DNA from 4 places in the Bradyrhizobium vignae genome. Region 3 is predicted to be linked to each of the others. Evidence: predicted binding sites of a transcription regulator. Region 3 holds the regulator's gene; each other region holds the start of a gene.

Region 1 (4,615 bases), 1.4 Mb from region 3:
GAAATCGCGGAACAACCGCGCCATTTCGCGCGGCGTCTTCAGGAATCGCTCGGCATTGGCCTCGAGCTTTCGCCCGACCGCCTCGATCGTGGTCTTCTCCCGGATGCAAGTGAGCACATCCTGAAGCGGCCGGCGGCCGGGATCGTGATAGAGCACCTCGTTGGTCGCGAGCAGCGGCACTTTGGCTTTTACCGCGAGATCGTCGAGCCGCGCCAGGCGGCGGCGGTCGTCGCCGCGATAGAGCAGGCTCGCCGCCAGCCACACGCCCTCGGCGCGACTGCCCTTGAGCTTTGCGAGAACATCCAGCGCCTGCGCCGGGTCGAAACGATGCGGTAGCGTCAGGACCAGGAGCTGGCCTTCCGAAAACTCGAGGAGATCGACGAAAGTGAGACGGCACTCGCCCTTCTCGATCCGCGTGATGTCGTCGCCGCGCTTGCCCCGGGTGAGAAGCTGGCACAGCCGGCCATAGGCCGCGCGGTCGTGCGGATAGACCAGGATGTCGGGCGTGCCGTCGATGAAGACGATGCGGGCGCCGATCAGCAGTTTCGGCTTGTGCAGCACCTCGTCATTGTCGAGTTCCTTGTAGGCCCGCACCACACCGGCGAGCGTGTTGTGATCGGCGATGCCGATCACCGGAATTCCCAAAGCGCTGGCTTGATGCACATAGGCGCGCGGATCCGAGCCGCCACGCAGGAAGGAGAAATTGGTGGTGATGCCGATCTCGGCATAAGCGGGCGTATTCATGCGAAGAGACCATGCACATACCAGCCGGGAGAAGCGGGCTTGCCGTCGCCGTCGAACACCTCTCCCTCGTAAAGACCATCGCGAAAGATCCAGAAACGCAGGCCCTCGGCATCCTCGATGCGGAAATAATCCCGCGTCAGCTGCTTGCCGTCCTGCCGCCACCATTCCATCGCGATGCGCTCGGGCCCTTCCACCCTCACCACCGCATGCAGCGCACGCCGCCAGGTGAATTGGTGTGGCGGACCATCAGGCACGGTCGCGAACGGCACCTTGATCGGCTCCGGCTTGTCGAACAGCCTTAAGGGACGCAGCGGCGGCTCGCTCTCGGTGCGCGCCGGCCATTCGGCCTGCATGGCAGAGGTGAGATGATGCTGCGCCGATGCAACCAGCACCGCGCTTTCGGGGATATGGGTCTCCTGCGGCAGGTGCACGACGACGCGTTTTCCCCCGATGCGCGCGGCGATGCGGTCGATCAGCGCGGCAAGCTCGTCATTGTCGTGGACATGGGCATCGAGATCGCGCTGCTCCTGCACCACGATCTCGGTGCGGCTCGCCGACAGCCGCACCATATCGAAGCCGAAACCGGGATCGAGGGGATCGGCGAGCGCATCGAGGCGTTCGCGGAATAGCCGGTCGATCACGGCGCTTCGCGTCACCGGACGTCCGGTCTCGATCGTGATCGCCCGCACCACGCCGTCGGTGCGGAAGAAGGCGGCCTCCAGCCGCCGCGCGCCCTTGCCCTGCTTCTCCATGGACGTAACAAGCGTGTCGGCGAGCCGCGACAGCGTCATCGCAATCATCGTGTCGGTCGCGATCGGCTCGGCAAAGCGCTTCTCCACGATGTAATCGGGCAGCGGTTTGCGCGGATTGATCGGCGCATCGCCCTGTCCGAGCGCATGCGCGAGCAGGGTTGAGAACCGCGCACCGAACCGCGCCGTGATCTCGTGCGGCTCGCGCGAGGCGACATCGCCGATGGTCTTCAAGCCGGCGCGACGCAAGCCGGTGGTGATGGCCTCGCCCGCACCGAGCGCGGACACCGGCAGCCCGCTGATCGCCTCCGCCTCTCCGCCATCGGCCACGATGGTGCCGGATGCCTGCCGCGTCAGCGTGCGGGCGCAGACCGAAGTGCCCGCGATCGCCGCGCTGACGGCAAAGCCCTGCCGGCCGAGCGCGCGGACCAGTGTTCGCAACAGCGCGGCTTCGCCGCCGAACAGATGCGCGCAGCCGGTGATATCGAGGAACAGCCCGTGCGGCGCATCGAACGCCACCAGCGGCGTGAAGCGGTCGCACCAGTCGGCGATGTCGCTGAGCGTCTTGGCATCGGCGACGGTATCGGCATCGAACACCTTCAAGTCAGGACACATCGCCCGCGCATTGGCCAGGGGTTGGCCGATGTACAGGCCGAGGCGCTCGGCGGCCTCGTCCAGCGCATGGATCACCAGCGCATTGTTGTCCTTGATGACGACGATGCTCGGCTCATGATTGGCCTTACCCAGCCCGGCGCTGCTGAAGAAGCGCTGGATCCGGTCGATGGGCAGGCGCGGCAGCCACAGGCTGAGGATACGTCGACGGCTCGCTGAACTGGCACTCATCACAACTCCATTCCATGATCCACCGGCCGCAGGGGCCATGACGATTGCGCAAGAGCTCGGCATCGAACACCGGCGCGCCCCAGGCGCTCCACATCGAGCCCGGCGGCGAATGCGCCGCCCGCAACATCCATCGTGTCTCCGCGGTGGAGGGCAGCGGCTGCGCGGCCATGCGCAGCATCAGACCGGTAACGCCCGAGCCTTGCGCAGCGAGCGTCAGCTTACGGCTCGCGACGAGATCGAACTGCCTGATCTCGCCCCAGAGCTCGATCACGACGGCCCCCAGCGCATCGCAGGCGAGTGCATCGGCAGAAGTGCGCAGCGCGCTCTCGACATCGGCGGCACGCACCATCACTACGCGGCGCGGGTCGAGCCCGAGCTCGGCGAGGCCGCTCATCGACAGCGCGCCGGTTTCGATTTCCGAAAAATCCTGCCGCACCCACAACAGCGGTCGACGCGCGCAGACGCGCCCAGCAAGCCCCATGACGAAGCCGGTGGCGGCCGCGCCCTGGCGTCCTTCGCAAAACACCTCGTGGATTGCCGCGCGCGCCAGCCCGCCCTTCAGCGCAGCGTCGGCCTCGCTATGGCCGAGCGCGACGCGCTCGTGCTGATGCGCGACCTCCGCGGTCTCGATGCGCTCGATCTGGCCGCGCAAGATCGCAAGCGCGCTTCCACGTGCGCCGCTCATGCTCGCCGCTCCTTCAGAGATTGGTGCCGTGGTCCTCAAAAGAAGAACCAACGGCTGGCTCATTTGTTCATGATATGTTCTAATATAAAGCTAACGGCGGCCACAGAGTCAATCGAATTGCGCGCTCAGGGATTGATGAGCTGAATCAAGGGGATTCCAGGATGGACGTACAACGCAAGCTGGAGATTCTGGCGGATGCCGCCAAATACGACGCGTCCTGCGCCTCCAGCGGCACCGAGAAACGGGATTCCAGCGACGGCAAGGGCATGGGCTCGACCGCGCCAGGCATGGGCATCTGCCATTCCTATGCGCCGGACGGACGCTGCATCTCCCTGCTCAAGGTACTGCTGACCAACGCCTGCAATTACGATTGTCTCTATTGCGTCAACCGCGCCTCCTCGAACGTAGCACGCGCCCGCTTCACCATCGAGGAGGTGGTCAAGCTGACGCTCGACTTCTACCGGCGCAATTACATCGAGGGCCTGTTCCTCTCCTCCGGAATCATCCGCAGCCCCGACTACACCATGGAGCAGGTGGTCAGCGTCGCGCGAAAACTGCGCGAGGAGCATCACTTCCGCGGCTACATCCACCTGAAGACCATTCCCGAAGCCGACGACGCGCTGATCGCGGAGGCCGGCAAATATGCCGACCGCCTCTCCATCAACATCGAGATGCCTGAGGAGACGAGCCTGCAGCAATTCGCGCCGGAGAAGGACGTCCGCGCGATCCGCCGCACCATGGGCCGGCTGCGGCTCAAGCTCGACGAAGCCGAGGACAGCCGCAGCGCAAAAACCAAGGCAAAACCGCAGCGCTTCGCGCCGGCCGGCCAGAGCACGCAGATGATCGTCGGTGCCGACGCGGCCTCCGATCACACCATTCTCCACACCAGTGCCAATCTCTACGGCGCCTACCGGCTGCGGCGCGTCTACTACTCCGCCTTCAGCCCGATCCCCGATGCGAGCCGCGCTTTGCCACTGATACAGCCACCGCTGCTGCGCGAGCACCGGCTCTACCAGGCCGACTGGCTGATGCGGTTCTACGGCTTCGACGTCGGCGAGATCGTCGACGACAGCGCGATGCTGCCGCTCGACATCGATCCAAAGCTCGCCTGGGCGCTGCGCCATCGCGACCGCTTCCCCCTCGACGTCAACCGCGCCAGCCGCGAGGAACTGCTGCGCGTGCCGGGCTTCGGCACCAAGGCGGTCGAACGTATCATCGCGACGCGGCGCACCAGCACGATCCGCGTGGCCGATCTCACGCGACTGCACGTGCCGCGAAACAAGGCGCTGCCGTTCATCGTCCTCAGCGATCACCGCCCCTCACCGCATCAGCTCGACGCTGCCGGGCTGATCGAACGATTCAGGCCGAAAGCAACGCAACTGGGATTTGGCTTCTGATGCAGTACATCATCCTCGACACCGAAACCGATTTCGGCGGCTGGCGCAAAGCCGCGCGTACGCTCGTACTACATCATGTGGAGCCGCGCGATGTCACCTGGACCGTGCGAGGCGGCGAAGCAGAGTTATTCGCGCCATCCGCGCCGTCTCCGATCCTCGAGGTGAACGACGGCACCTTCAACGTATCCGCAAAATTC
Region 2 (4,615 bases), 3.9 Mb from region 3:
CGAGTGCGGCGGAGAGATCGTCGGCGGTCCAGCGGCCCTCGCCGACCCAGACCAGCGAGCCCACCATCGAGCGCACCTGGCTGTGCAGGAACGAGCGCGCCGAGGTGATGACCGTGATCTCGCGGCCGTCGCGGATCACGTCGAGCTGGTCGAGCGTCTTCTCCGGCGATTTGGCCTGGCACTCGGTGTCGCGGAACGTGGTGAAATCGTGCTTGCCGAGCAGGCGCTGTGCCGCCGCATGCATCGCGTCGGCATCGAGCTTGCGCGGCACGCGCCAGGCGTGGCCGACGTCGAGCGCGAGATTGGCGCGGGTGTTGATGATGCGGTAGCGATAGTGGCGCTTGACGGCCGAAAAACGCGCCTCGAACGTATCAGGCACGATCTCGGCCTCGAGCACCGCAATCGGATGCGGGCGCAGATGCGCATTGAGGCCGTCGCGAAAACGGCCCGGCGGAAACTGCTTGTCGACGTCGACATGCGCGACCTGGCCACGGGCATGCACGCCGGCATCGGTGCGGCCGGCACCATGCACCCGCAAATCCGCGCCGGTCATCGCCTTCACGGCCGCCTGCAGCGCGCCCTGCACCGAGGGCAGCGTCTCCTGCACCTGCCAGCCGAAGAACGGCGCGCCGTCATATTCGATGGTGAGCTTGTAGCGGGGCATCAAGAAAACCGCATCGGCGGCTTGACCGGCACGCCGCGCAGGAACTCCGCGGCCTGCATGCGCGCCTTGCCCTCGCGCTGCAGCTCGATGATGCGGATGGCGCCGTCGCCGCAGGCGACGGTGAGGAGATCGTCGAGCACCTCGCCAGGGACGCCGGAGCCCTTTGCCAATTCGCAACGCAGGATTTTAACGCGCGCATTCTCGAGCTCGGCCCAGGCGCCGGGGAACGGCGAGAGGCCATGGATGTGCCGAAGCACCGCGCGCGCGGGCTTGGTCCAATCGATCCGGGCCTCGGCCTTGTCGATCTTGGCGGCATAGGTGACGCCGTCCTCGCTCTGCTTCTTGAGCTGGAGGCCGCCGCGGTCGAGCGCGGCCATCGCGCGCACCATCAGGTCGGCTCCCAACCGGGACAGGCGATCGTGCAGGTCCTGCGCGGTCATGTCGTCGGTGATTGCGATCCGTTCGGCCATGGCGACGTCGCCGGTGTCGAGGCCGACATCCATCTTCATCACCATCACGCCGCTCTCGGCATCACCTGCCATGATCGCACGGTTGATGGGCGCGGCGCCGCGCCAGCGCGGCAGCAGCGAAGCATGCAGATTGTAGCAACCGAGCTTGGGCGCATCGAGGATCGCCTGCGGCAGGATCATGCCGTAGGCGACGACGACGGCCGCGTCGGCATCGAAGGCGCGGAACTCTTCCAGCGCCTCCGGCGTCTTCAGCGTTTTCGGCGTCAGCACGGGAACGCCGAGCTTTCGTGCAGCTTCCTCGACCGGCGTCGGCTGCAATTGCAGGCCGCGCCGCCCGCCCGGCTTCGGCGCGCGGGTGTAGACCGCCGCGATCTCATGGCCATGCGCGACGAGCTCGAGCAGCGTCGGCACGGAGAAATCGGGCGTGCCCATGAAGATGAGGCGGAGGGGCATGTGGCTGCGTTCGGTGAGAGCTCTGGTTCTCCGTCATGCCCGGGCTTGTCCCGGGCATCCACGGTCTCGGCGACAAAGCAAGCAAGGCGTGGATGGCCGGGTCAAGCCCGGCCATGACGACGTGAGAGAGGCCTATTCCGCCGCGCGTTTGGCGGCTTTCTCGAACTTCTTCATGACGCGGTCGCGCTTCAGCTTCGACAGATAATCGACGAACAGCACGCCGTTGAGATGGTCGATCTCGTGCTGGATGCAGGTGGCGTAGAGGCCTTCGGCGTCCTCCTCATGCACCTTGCCGTCGAGATCGGTGAAGCGCACGCGCACCTTCGCGGGGCGCTCGACCTCCTCGTAATATTCGGGGATCGACAGGCAGCCCTCCTCGTAAGTGGAGAGTTCCGCGGAGGAAGCGAGGATCTCGGGATTGATGAAGACGCGCGGCTCGTGCTTGGTCTCGCCGCTCTCGTCGCGCTTGGCGAGGTCCATGGTGATCAGACGCAAGGGCTGCGCGACCTGGATCGCGGCGAGGCCAATGCCGGGCGCGTCGTACATGGTCTCGAACATGTCGTCGGCAAGCTTGCGGATCTCGGCCGTGACCTTCTCGATCGGCTTGGAGACCAGGCGCAGCTGCTTGTCGGGCAGGATGATGATTTCTCGTAGGGCCATGGCGGCGATTTAAGCTGCGCGCCGGGTGCGGTCAATGCGGCCAGGAACCCCGTTAACCCTCCGCGGACCACAAAGCTTCAGGTTTCGTTAACCAAAAAAGGTAGGGAGTTGTTAGCCGCCGATGTTCCCTCTTCGTTCGCGCCTGACCGCGAATCGGCTAGAAGGGCTGGCATGAACGAGATCATTGTCATGCTCGGCGACTGGCCGGTGCGCACCGTCGATGCGCTGATCGGCTTCGGCGCCCTGGTCCTCATCCTGCTGGTTGTGATTGCGGTGGTGATCGCGCGCTCGGGGCGGCGCGGCGCGGAACTCGCGATGGCGCACGCGATCCGGGCCGACGAGCTCGAGGAGCGCCTCAGCGAGGTGCTGCGCGCCCAGAGCGAAGCCTCGGGCCGGGTCGACGCCATGACCCAGGCGCTGGCCGGCCGGCAGGCCGAGATGGCGCGCGCGGTCAACGAGCGGCTGGATTCGGTCACCCACCGCGTCGGCCAATCCATGGAACATTCGACCCGCAACACCATGGAGAGCCTGCGCGCGCTGCATGAGCGGCTCGGCATCATCGACAGCGCGCATAAGAACCTCACCGACCTCACCACCCAGGTGACCACCCTGCGCGACGTGCTCGCCAACAAGCAGTCGCGAGGCGCCTTCGGCCAGGCCCGGATGGAGGCGATCGTCCAGGACGGTCTTCCCAAAGGCTCCTACGAGTTCCAGTTCACGCTCTCGACCGGCAAGCGCCCCGACTGCGTCGTGTTCCTGCCCGATCAGCGCCCGCTCTGCATCGATGCGAAGTTCCCGCTGGAGGCGATGACGGCGCTGCACGATGCCCGCACCGACGAGGAGCGGCGCGTTGCCACGCAGCGCCTGCGCGCCGACGTGATGAAGCATGTCAGCGATATCGCCGAAAAATATCTCGTCACCGGCGAGACCCAGGAGATGGCGCTGATGTTCGTGCCGTCGGAATCGGTCTATGCCGAGATCCATGACGGCTTCGACGACGTGATCCAGAAGGCCTATCGCGCCCGAATCGTGCTGGTGTCGCCCTCGCTCTTGATGCTCGCGATCCAGGTGATGCAGCAGATCATGAAGGATGCGCGCATGCGCGACGCCGCCGACCAGATCCGCACCGAGGTAATCAAGCTCGGCGACGACCTGGGCCGCCTGCGCGACCGCGTGCTGAAGCTGCAAAAACATTTTGCCGATGTGAACGAGGACGTCCGCCAGGTGCTGATCTCCGCCGACAAGATCGAAAAGCGCGCGGGGAGAATCGAGGAGCTCGATTTCAGCAAGAGCGATGCGGCGGCGGAGGGCCCGCGGCTGGTCGCGACGGCTGCGCCGGAACTGTTTCCGCGGAAGCTCCAGGCGGGGGAGTGAGATTAGGCACACTGTCATGCCCCGCGAAGGCGGGGCATCCAGTACGCCGCAGCGGCTGTGATTGTGCCGAGACGCTGATGAATACTGGATCGTCCGCCCCCGTGCGCAATTGCGCACAAGGCGGACGATGACACCGTTGGGGTGGTCGCATGGGCGGACGCCATTACTACGTCTACATTCTCGCCAGCAAGATCGGCGGAACGCTGTACATCGGCGTGACGAACGATCTCATCCGCCGAGTGGCCGAGCACAAGTCAAAACTCATCGAAAGCTTCACGGAGAAGTACGAGGTCGCTCGACTTGTCTACTTCGAGCAGTTCGACGATCCCGAGAATGCGATCAAGCGGGAGAAGCGGTTGAAGAAGTGGAACAGGGCCTGGAAGGTTCGGTTAATCGAGAAAGAGAACCCCAATTGGGATGATCTTTATCCCGGGATAGCCGGACCACCATGAGGGTGTCATGCCCCGCGAAGGCGGGGCATCCAGTACGCCGCGGCGGCTGTGATTGAACCGAGACGCTGGTGATTACTGGATCGTCCGCCTTCGCGGACGATGACACCGAGAGGGCGACGACAGCTCCTTTGTGGCGACAGGAACGACACCCGTCCCCAAAATCTGCTAACACCACCCCATGACCGCACCCGACGCGACTTCCCCTGCCGCGACTTCCGCACCCGCCATCTCCTGGCGCGACAGCCTTGCCGTTTACCTGCAGCCGCGGGTGCTGATCGTGCTGTTCCTCGGCTTCTCCTCGGGGCTGCCGCTGGCATTGTCAGGCTCGACGCTGCTGGTGTGGATGCGGGAGGCCGGGGTCGATCTCAAGACCATCGGGCTGTTCGCGCTGGTCGGCACGCCCTATACGCTGAAATTCCTGTGGGCGCCGCTGGTCGACGCGATGCATGTGCCATTGTTCACCCGCGCCTTCGGGCGGCGGCGCGGCTGGCTTGTATTCTCGCAGTTGCTGCTGATCGTCGCGATCCTGCTGCTGGCGATCA
Region 3 (4,615 bases):
CCGGGGGCGCGCCGACGATCAGCCGATCGGCAGGCGTGTGATCGTGGACCTCGTCTCGGCGACGATCTGCGGCTTGTGCTCGCGCTCGCCAACCGGCTGGGTCACCGGCAGTTGCAGCACGGTCGCGCGCTGGCCTTCGACGAGCTGCGTCACCAGCACGTACTTGCCGTCGGGAAATTCGATCGCGTCATGATGGCGATCGGGAATGTGCGGATCGATCTTGCCGAACTTGCCGACGCGGGAGTTGACGGTGCGCGTCCAGATCCAGCGGTTGTCGTAACGAACGTTGTCGGCGAAAGCGAGCTCCGTTCCCGGCAGCAGGCAGACCGCGACGGAGAGATCGGCTTCAGAGGCGAAGCCGCGTGTCGAGGTGCCGCGGAAGGTTGTCGTGACGATCGTCTCGCCGACTTCGGCAGGGCGCGTCGCGACGGCATGCAGGCTATAGTCACACATCGGGTGCTCCTCATGCGAAGATAGCAAGCCGCACCTCTCTTGGAGGCGCAGGCCTCTATCAGGGTGAAGCATACAACGTTCTGCTCGGTTGTGGGCAAATCTGCGGCTGGGCTTCGCGAGCCGCGATCACATTATCTTTCCCGGATTCGATAGGAACAAAGCCGACGCCTGTGCATTCGAACGGCGCCAATGTCAGCGCCCCGCGGGTGCTGACCGGCTCGCTTATTGCCGGCTCGATTGCGGAGAGCTGCGCATCACATTCCGCGCGTCGCGAATTCGTACTGGCTCGATTGCTTGCGCACATGGCGGTGCGACTGTGTGGCAATGGCCTGCGACGCTGATGCTGCGATCAGCGCTGCAATGATTGTCCATGAAACATCTGGCGGGTGGCGTCTCCTCGAAGCTGTGGCCGCGAAGCGATGTTGCTTCGTGCGGCGTGCCGAGGATCTCGCACCGGAAAAAGGACCGAATAGTCTGAGCAGAACCGGAAAGACCATCCAGCCAGAGCGGAAAATGATCCGCTCCAAGAGGTGTCCAACGACCGCAGACCGCTCAGTACTTCCGGTAGAGCCCGATCAGCTTGCCCTGAATCTTCACGCGGTTCGGCGGAAGAATGCGGACCTCGTAGGCGGCATTGGCTGGCTCGAGTGCGATCGAGGCGCCGCGGCGGCGGAAGCGCTTGAGCGTGGCCTCCTCGTCATCGATCAGCGCCACCACGATGTCGCCGGTATCGGCGCTCTCGTTGCGCTGGATCAGCGCCATGTCGCCATCGAGGATGCCGGCCTCGACCATCGAATCGCCGCGCACTTCGAGAGCGTAGTGCTCGCCCGCGCCGAGCATGTCGGGCGGTACGCTGATGGTGTGGCTGCGGGTCTGCAACGCCTCGATCGGCGTGCCGGCCGCGATGCGGCCCATCACGGGCACCGCGACGGGACGCTCGCCCTCGTCAACAGGCGGGCTGGAGCTCGCGCGCACCTTGCCGAGATTGCCCTCGATGACGCTCGGCGTGAAGCCGCGGCGATTGCCGGCAGCGGCCTGGAGTTCGGGCAGCTTGATCACCTCGATGGCGCGGGCGCGGTTGGGCAGGCGGCGGATGAAGCCGCGCTCCTCGAGCGCAGTGATCAGGCGATGAATGCCTGACTTCGAGCGCAGGTCGAGCGCATCCTTCATCTCGTCGAAAGACGGCGGCACGCCGCTTTCCTTCAGACGTTCGCTGATGAACCGCAGAAGCTCGTATTGTTTGCGCGTCAACATCTCGACCAAAGTCCCCCGGTTGATGTCGTTCGATTCCGAGACGATGAATTCAGCGATAAGCCGCTACATCCTCGAAACAAATCATGAACGGACACTATATGTTCGATATGTGTTCCGCAACTGCTTAATTTACGGTGAACGGGGCAAATCTCGCGGAATGCGTGTGCCGTGCAGCTCAGACGGGGAGCCGCAGCACCTCGCAAGGCGTGCCGGCCTCGGCCTTCGGCGCGAACGGCGCGCGTACGAGAAGTACCTGTGCCGCAGCGAGATTCGCAAGCAGAGAGGAGTCCTGATGGCGGACGGGAAGGGCGACGAGCGTGCCGTCGCCGCGCAGTTCCAGTCGCGCACGCAGATAATCCTCGCGCTGGTCATTGGCCCCGAGATCGCGGCCCAGCACGGCGCATTCGCGGCGATGATGAATCACCGAACGGCCTGACAGGGCGCGAATCAGCGGCACCATGAACAGGAAGGCGCACACGTATGATGACACGGGATTGCCGGGCAGGCCGATCACGCGCATGGCGCCGAGCCGTCCGTGCATCATCGGCTTGCCGGGCCGAATCGCGATCTTCCAGAACGCCATCGAGATGCCTTCGCCCTTCAGCGCCTGCTGAACCAGATCGTGATCACCGACCGATGCGCCACCGGTCGTGATCAGGATGTCGGCGCCGCTCTCGCGAGCGCGGCGGATGCCGGCGGAAGTGGCCTCCAGCGTGTCGGCGGCAACGCCGAGATCGATGGTCTCGGCGCCCTCGCTGCGGGCGAGCGCGTGCAGGGCATAGCCATTGGAATAGACGATCTGGCCGCGACCGGGCGCGGTGCCCGGCATCACCAGCTCATCGCCGGTGGCAAGGATCGCGACCCTCGGACGGCGGCAGACGGCGAGCTGCGGATGATTCATCGCAGCGGCGAGCGCGAGATCGCGCTCGGTGAGACGGGTTCCTTTGCGCAGCAGCACGTCGCCCTCGCGGAAGTCGACGCCGGCGGGACGAATGTGCCGTCCGGGAATCGCGGCTTCCTTGATCATGATGTGCTTGCCGTCGGCGACCGTGTCCTCCTGGATCACGACCGCATCGGCGCCGTCGGGAATAACGCCGCCGGTAAAGATCCGCACCGCTTCGCCGACGCCGACCGTTCCCGCGAACGGACGGCCCGCTGCGGCTTCGCCGATCACCGCCAGTCTGGAATCGATCGTTGCCGCGTCTGCCGCGCGCACGGCATAGCCGTCCATCGCCGACATCGCTTCCGGCGGCTGCGTGCGCCGCGCCGCGACGTCCCGCGCGAGCACGCGATGGTAGGCGGCGTCGAGGGCGACCGTCTCCTCGGCCAGCGGCTCTGTGCCTGCGAGCACGGCGGCAAGCGCGTCGGATACCGGCATCAGGGCCACGGCGAACTCCCGCAACAAATCGAACAAATCGAAGGACTCGGTCGGCAAAGTTCTAGCCGAGCGGAGGGGCTGAAGCAAAAGACCTCCTCAACCCGGCGAAAAGCCACACTTCCTTTCCGCACTGGCTGTCGATGACAAAACTGCTCGAAAAGGCACTTCAAGCCGTGCGGCGGCTTCCTGCGGATAGCCAGGACGAGATTGCGTGTTCGATATTGGCTTTGATCCTGACGTCGAAGCCCCGTTCCGCCGCTTCGAGCGAAGAGGCGCAGGTTCACGGAACGCGCGACCCACGATCTGATTAGCATTGCCGATTATGTTAGGGAGCACAGCCCGTAAGGCGCGTTGCGATCCTTGAATCGCTTCAACCGGCTGGACGAAAAGGCTGGCGAAATCGTCATTCTCACGATTCAGCATCCCGCACGGGAACGCGAGCACTCGGATGCCTAAGGTGGCTCAAGTCCGCCGCGGCATGATCCGGAAGGCGAGGCAGACCGGCACGAGGACGGCCATGGCGAGCACGAGAAGGACGAGCGCCACGGCCAGCATCGGTCAACGCTCCGTCGGATCGTCCGGACTGACGTCCGCGACGTCGGGCGCCCTGGGACCTTGATCCTTGTCGGGCAGCGGATCGGCCTGGGATTTCAGGTCGGCGGCCTTGCTGATCAGCTTGGCGGAGAGGTCAGAATCCGAGGTGGTTCTGGCGAATTCGAGCAGGAGCGAGGCTTGCTTGGTGAGATAGGTCTTGCCCAGCACGTCGATCAGTCCAATGTAGAAGTCCCAACGGACTCATGAGTCCGATGGGTGGTATTCCGTTCCCGGAACTCTGTATAAAAATGCACAAAGTGATTGGGTTCCTCATCGCGTGCAATTTAGTTTCGGGAACTGAGCACGAACCGGGCCTCCCGCGGCTCAGATACCCAGCGCTTTCAATGCGTTTCCGACGTCACGCGGCGAGGTGACATGCACGGTCTTCAAGCCGCGCGCCCGCGCTCCCTCGACGTTCTCGGCGAGGTCGTCGAAAAAGACAATGCGATCCGCCGGCACCCCGATCGCCGCCACGACGTGATCGAAAGCCTCCGCGTCCGGTTTGCGCAGTCCGATGCTGGACGACAAATACAGCTCGCGGAAATGGCCGAGCAGGCCGGCGTATTCTTTCGAGAAATAGTCCACATGCGGCCGATTGGTGTTGGAGAAGGCGTAGAGCGGCATCTGCTTCGCCGCGCGCGGCAGCAGCTCGGCGATATCTGGCATCTCACCGGCGAAGATCGCGTTCCAGCCTTCCAGGAACTGCGCGTCCGAGATGCCGATTCCGAGCGAGGCACGCAGCGAGGCGAAATAGTCCGCGTCGCTGATCTTGCCCATCTCGTGCAGCCGGTAGGCCTCGTCACGCACATAGCGCGCGACGATGGCCTCGGGCCGGCAGCCCGCATGTCCCGCCCAGCAGGCGATCGCCTTGGAGAAGTCGATGTCGAGCACCACGCGCCCGAGGTCGAACAGCAGCGCATCGGCGCTGCCGGGAGA
Region 4 (4,615 bases), 790 kb from region 3:
AATTGATGCGCAATTCACGAAGACTGAGAGCCACGCGCACCCACCTTAGCGAGGCGCGATCAACGAGCGAGTCTCAGGATCCCACCGCCAAAGCTTTTCGTTGGTGAGTTCCGTCCCACCCACCAGCGATGGATCGGGTTGTGCTGGAGGAAATCCGCCTCTCCTGCCAGCACCGCATTCCCGAGATCCGTAAGTGACAGGCGGGATTGCTTGTACCGGGCGTGACGGACAGCATCGTTGTGCATGTCGAGCGTAAACGGCCCCCTCCTCCAGCCCGGATACGGCCGGCACCGGACAGCGCGCGAGCCCGTCGAGCAGCGCGCCCACCTCCCAATAGTCGAAGACGCGACGCTCGTTGCGCTTGTGATGTCCCGGAAAGACGTCGAAGGGCTGCAGGCCGCCCCGGGCGATGAGCTGGAGTATCCGCAGCTCCGTGGCTCCAAGGCCCGAAGCCGGGCGCGGCAGCTCTTCGAGAAGAGCTGTCCTGTCAGGAGCAAGGTTAGGCAGCCAGCTCAAATTCGTGAGATTGCACCAGCTTTGCGGGGTCGGCGCACAATAGGCCCGCCATGCACGGCTGGCCGATTTGAGTTGGAGAGGTGTGATCCGGACGACCGGCGGGTAGGATTCCCTTCGCGGTGGGTCGACGTCCCCGACGCCCAAGAACAGAGCGCGGACGACAAAGGCGGGATTCGCATCGCGTCGGCGGCACCAATGATCGAGCAGCCAGAGCAGGATTAATTGGCCATTTGGCCCTGGTCCCCGCCAAAACTCAACCGAGTCGTATTCTCCCAGCAGTTCGATGAATCCTCGATCCTTCGCACCTGATTCCTCGAGGCGCCAGGGCGGCGTATCGTCAAGCCAATGAAGCCCGTGCGACTGCGTCGTGCGTGGCGCGAAAAACGCATCAAGCTCCGCATCAGACGGCAATTGTCCCCAAACGAGCCGGCGCTCGATCGCGATCACGAGGCCGGCGATGCCGGCTCGTTGAATGGCGCCGGCGATGGACGAGTCTGTCGTGACAATGCGTCGTGTCATGACGCTGCCCTCTCCCCGATGGTCCTACTTTTTCCCCGGAAGAGAATCCCAGCGCAGCGTGAGAAGCGCGCCGAGCCCGGCGAGCGAACTGATTCCCAACAGAACGATTGCCATCAGCATCGAATATTTGCGCGTGCGCTTGGCGTGCCGCGTTTGAACAACAAGCATGACCTGCCCCATTTACTCATGAACTGACGCTGGCAAGCGTTGACCAAGCCTAGTGTTGGTCAACGTGACGATGCAACCTGAGAATGTATCGGGGACTAGAACTGCAAAACAAAACGGGCACCGAAGACGTCGGCAACTCAACGTCCTCAGCGCCCGCTCCTCGCGAAAAACTTTCGCGTTAGGTCCTACTCCTCCGCCGGCTCCTCGCCATCGGCGTCACGCTCCGGCGTACCGGCGAGAATCTGCTCGGCGATCAGGCCGGAGTTCTGGCGGATCGCGGTCTCGATCTTGGCGGTGATGTCGGGGTTGCCCTTCAAAAACGCCTTGGCGTTCTCGCGGCCCTGGCCGAGGCGCTGGCTGTCATAGGAGAACCAGGCGCCGGACTTCTCCACGATGCCGGCCTTGACGCCGAGATCGAGGATCTCGCCCATCTTGGAGACGCCCTCGCCGTACATGATGTCGAACTCGACCTGCTTGAACGGCGGCGCCAGCTTGTTCTTGACCACCTTGACGCGGGTGGTGTTGCCGACCACCTCGTCGCGCTCCTTGATCGCGCCGATGCGGCGGATGTCGAGACGGACGGAGGCGTAGAATTTCAGCGCATTGCCGCCGGTCGTGGTTTCCGGCGAGCCATACATCACGCCGATCTTCATGCGGATCTGGTTGATGAAGATCACCATGGTATTGGACTTGTTGATGGAGGCCGTCAGCTTGCGCAGCGCCTGGCTCATCAGGCGGGCCTGCAGGCCCGGCAGCGCATCGCCCATCTCGCCCTCGAGCTCGGCCTTCGGCACCAGCGCCGCGACCGAATCGACCACCATCACGTCGACTGCGCCGGAGCGCACCAAGGTGTCGCAGATCTCCAGCGCCTGCTCACCGGTGTCGGGCTGCGAGATCAGGAGCTCGTCGATGTTGACGCCCAGCTTGCGGGCATAGACCGGATCGAGCGCGTGCTCGGCGTCGATGAAGGCGCAGATGCCGCCCTTCTTCTGCGCTTCCGCCACCGTATGCAGCGCCAGCGTGGTCTTGCCGGAAGATTCCGGCCCGTAGATCTCGACGATGCGCCCCTTGGGCAGGCCGCCGATGCCGAGCGCGATATCGAGCCCGAGCGAGCCGGAGGACACCGCCTCGATGTCCATGGACCGGTCGTTCTTGCCGAGCTTCATCACCGAACCCTTACCGAACTGGCGCTCGATCTGAGAGAGCGCGGCGGCCAGAGCTTTACTCTTGTCCATGGAAGATCCTTCGACGATACGCAGGGCAGTTGCGGACATTGGGTCGTGCTCCTTATGGCGAGGATTCGCTAGGGGGACAAACGATTGAGAGGCGGGCCGGCGATAAAAACAATGTACCCTATTTGTTCCAGGTTCGCAATATGTTCTTTTGCGATCTTGACTCGGAAACTCTGATGCTGCCTGCAAAACAGACGAGAATATTGAACGTCTTGCAAATCTGACGGATGGGCTATCCTCTCACAACGAGTCCAGAGAGACTGGCGCATAACTGACTGTCCTAATCCGCCTCTGCGGGTGTCGGATATCGAACAGACTATTCCGGAGCTATCAGCCAGAGTGACAGCATCCGGGATTTTGCGATTCCCTCCCGGGGCTGGACCAACGTCGCCCGCCGTATTGCAAGCGGGCGACGTTGTTGCTGTGGGGGTGTCCTAGTCTGCCCTCGCGGGTGTCCTAATTAGGACAGTACCCGATTGGGCCCCCCTCAATGCCACCGACGGCGCTCGATCCATGACCCGCATCAAGAACGCGCGACCGGCGTGTCGTCATCTTTCCGTAATCCTGCGGCACCGAACCTTTTCGCGGTCTCCGGCTTCTGGGGGATGGGACCGCAACTCTGGGGATCGTAACCATGACCGACGACAACACGCACAATGATGCGATCAGGCGCAATCCGCTGCTGGAGGCAGCGCGCGAGGAGATGGTGAAGTTCGAGCGCAAGGAAAACGAATTCCGCAAGAAGGACCGTGAAGAGCGCGCCGCCGAGCTCCATCTTCCCCTGAACGAAATCAAGATCCACTAGGCTCCGCCAGGACCGGCCTCCGGAGCGCCCCGCCCCGCGGTGAGGCGGCAGGCGGCCGGTCCAAGGGGATCGCCAGATCTCGATCCGGCCTCGCGCGTCGGGCTGCATGGTCAAAGAGACGGGCGCGCGGACATTTAAGGTATCTAAATACTACCTGCAAGCTATTGGCAGATCAAGGAAAATTCCCAGCACCCTACTGTGCATGGGGTTGTTTTCCAATTTTTTGAAAGTCGCGCTGTGCCCAGCGCCGTCCATTGGAAGGCGCGGCCTCCATTCCTCGGCGGGCGTACCCCTCTACAGCACCGCGAGCAGCACCAGGCCGATGACCAGCACGACGAAGCCAGCCGCCGTCGCGGCGGCGAATGACCGCTCTACGTTATCCATGATGCCACCCCGTTTTCGGCGCGCCACGTTTCCCCCATGGCTGCGCCGAGCGGATCAGATCTTGCCGATGCGTGTGTCCGCAGTGGTGCGAGCGGATGTCGAAATTGGGACCGGTGCGGGGCCTGTCTGCGGCCTTTCGATCGCGACCTTCACGGCGGCCGATCCGGCCAGCCGCCAGACCAGGCCAGATCCGGACGCCCCGCCTGTGTCAGGCTGCCGTAAGCTGAACCGGCTAGGGTCGCCCGGCTATGGTGTTGCAGCCCAGCACCTCAGCCTCCAATAACTCTCTGCCCCGCTTGGCTCTCCCCAGGCGGGGCCTTTTCATGCCAGCCGGCGGCGCGCGGGTCTCGCTCCTCCCGGGTCAGGCGCAGCGAGAAGGCGCGGATCGCGGGCGCGGCCAGCAGCACGACCGGCAGCATCGCGGCCCATGCGATCAGCCACGACACCATCCAGTGCCGAACGAAGATCATCGGGCTGCCTGCAGGAAAGCTGGCGATGCCCGCCGCGATCAGCGAGGTCAGTCCGGACTGGATGACGCCGAAAACGAAATGAGAATAGCGGCGAGGAATGCCGAGCATGAGGCGTCCACGGTTGCTTGCCGTGATCAGGCAAGCAAGGCACATGCCGTCACCTCGAGCGGCTCTGGAACGCCACCTTGCAGGCACGCCCTGCCCGGCGCTCGCATGCTTTTGGACGGATTTCAGGAACTCTGTTCATGGTCGGAGAACCACGGAATACCAGCGCCCGCCGGCTGTGCTTCGCGGCTTGCGGCAGATTTTGCTTGTCTCTGGAATATTGTGACTATTGTGACGCCCAACATGTTTGCAGGCATGAAAGGTAAATCGTGGGAGGCGACCATGAATCACGGGGGCGTCGAGTTCACCTGGCCAAGACAGCGATTCCCGGAGTCTGGCAGTGGCAGTTCCGCATCGGCGAGCAGGTCAAGACCGGCAGGACCGAGACGAAGATTGACCGGCTGGCGATCCGGCGC

Evidence for each region. The regulator LexA, encoded in region 3, represses DNA repair genes until DNA is damaged. The targets are predictions, from matches to a motif close to TGTTCNNNNTGTGTTCNG.
Region 1: a site for LexA is predicted at 3,086-3,103, ahead of BRAD3257_RS25750 (ImuA family protein). Genes of this name have one in related genera too.
Region 2: a site for LexA is predicted at 2,370-2,387, ahead of BRAD3257_RS37490 (DNA recombination protein RmuC). Genes of this name have one in related genera too.
Region 4: a site for LexA is predicted at 2,551-2,568, ahead of recA (recombinase RecA). Genes of this name have one in related genera too.

Annotation. Positions count from the first base shown of each region.
Region 1 covers NZ_LS398110.1:5,280,142-5,284,756, forward strand. The annotation lists gene BRAD3257_RS25740 (error-prone DNA polymerase) at 1-744, opposite strand, end outside; gene BRAD3257_RS25745 (Y-family DNA polymerase) at 741-2,336, opposite strand; gene BRAD3257_RS25750 (ImuA family protein) at 2,233-3,021, opposite strand; gene BRAD3257_RS25755 (putative DNA modification/repair radical SAM protein) at 3,183-4,418, shown strand; gene BRAD3257_RS25760 (UdgX family uracil-DNA binding protein) at 4,418-4,615, shown strand, end outside.
Region 2 covers NZ_LS398110.1:7,784,700-7,789,314, forward strand. The annotation lists gene truA (tRNA pseudouridine(38-40) synthase TruA) at 1-664, opposite strand, end outside; gene fmt (methionyl-tRNA formyltransferase) at 664-1,587, opposite strand; gene def (peptide deformylase) at 1,720-2,247, opposite strand; gene BRAD3257_RS37490 (DNA recombination protein RmuC) at 2,419-3,621, shown strand; gene BRAD3257_RS37495 (GIY-YIG nuclease family protein) at 3,771-4,073, shown strand; gene BRAD3257_RS37500 (AmpG family muropeptide MFS transporter) at 4,252-4,615, shown strand, end outside.
Region 3 covers NZ_LS398110.1:3,904,203-3,908,817, forward strand. The annotation lists gene BRAD3257_RS40065 (hypothetical protein) at 19-453, opposite strand; gene lexA (transcriptional repressor LexA) at 1,006-1,707, opposite strand; gene BRAD3257_RS19010 (molybdopterin molybdotransferase MoeA) at 1,883-3,094, opposite strand; gene BRAD3257_RS19015 (hypothetical protein) at 3,644-3,847, opposite strand; gene BRAD3257_RS19020 (HAD family hydrolase) at 4,004-4,615, opposite strand, start outside.
Region 4 covers NZ_LS398110.1:3,118,701-3,123,315, reverse strand. The annotation lists gene BRAD3257_RS15005 (hypothetical protein) at 46-1,035, opposite strand; gene BRAD3257_RS39715 (hypothetical protein) at 1,060-1,215, opposite strand; gene recA (recombinase RecA) at 1,389-2,477, opposite strand; gene BRAD3257_RS40295 (hypothetical protein) at 3,070-3,240, shown strand; gene BRAD3257_RS14990 (DUF2798 domain-containing protein) at 3,894-4,202, opposite strand; partial or broken gene BRAD3257_RS41015 (hypothetical protein) at 4,482-4,615, shown strand, end outside.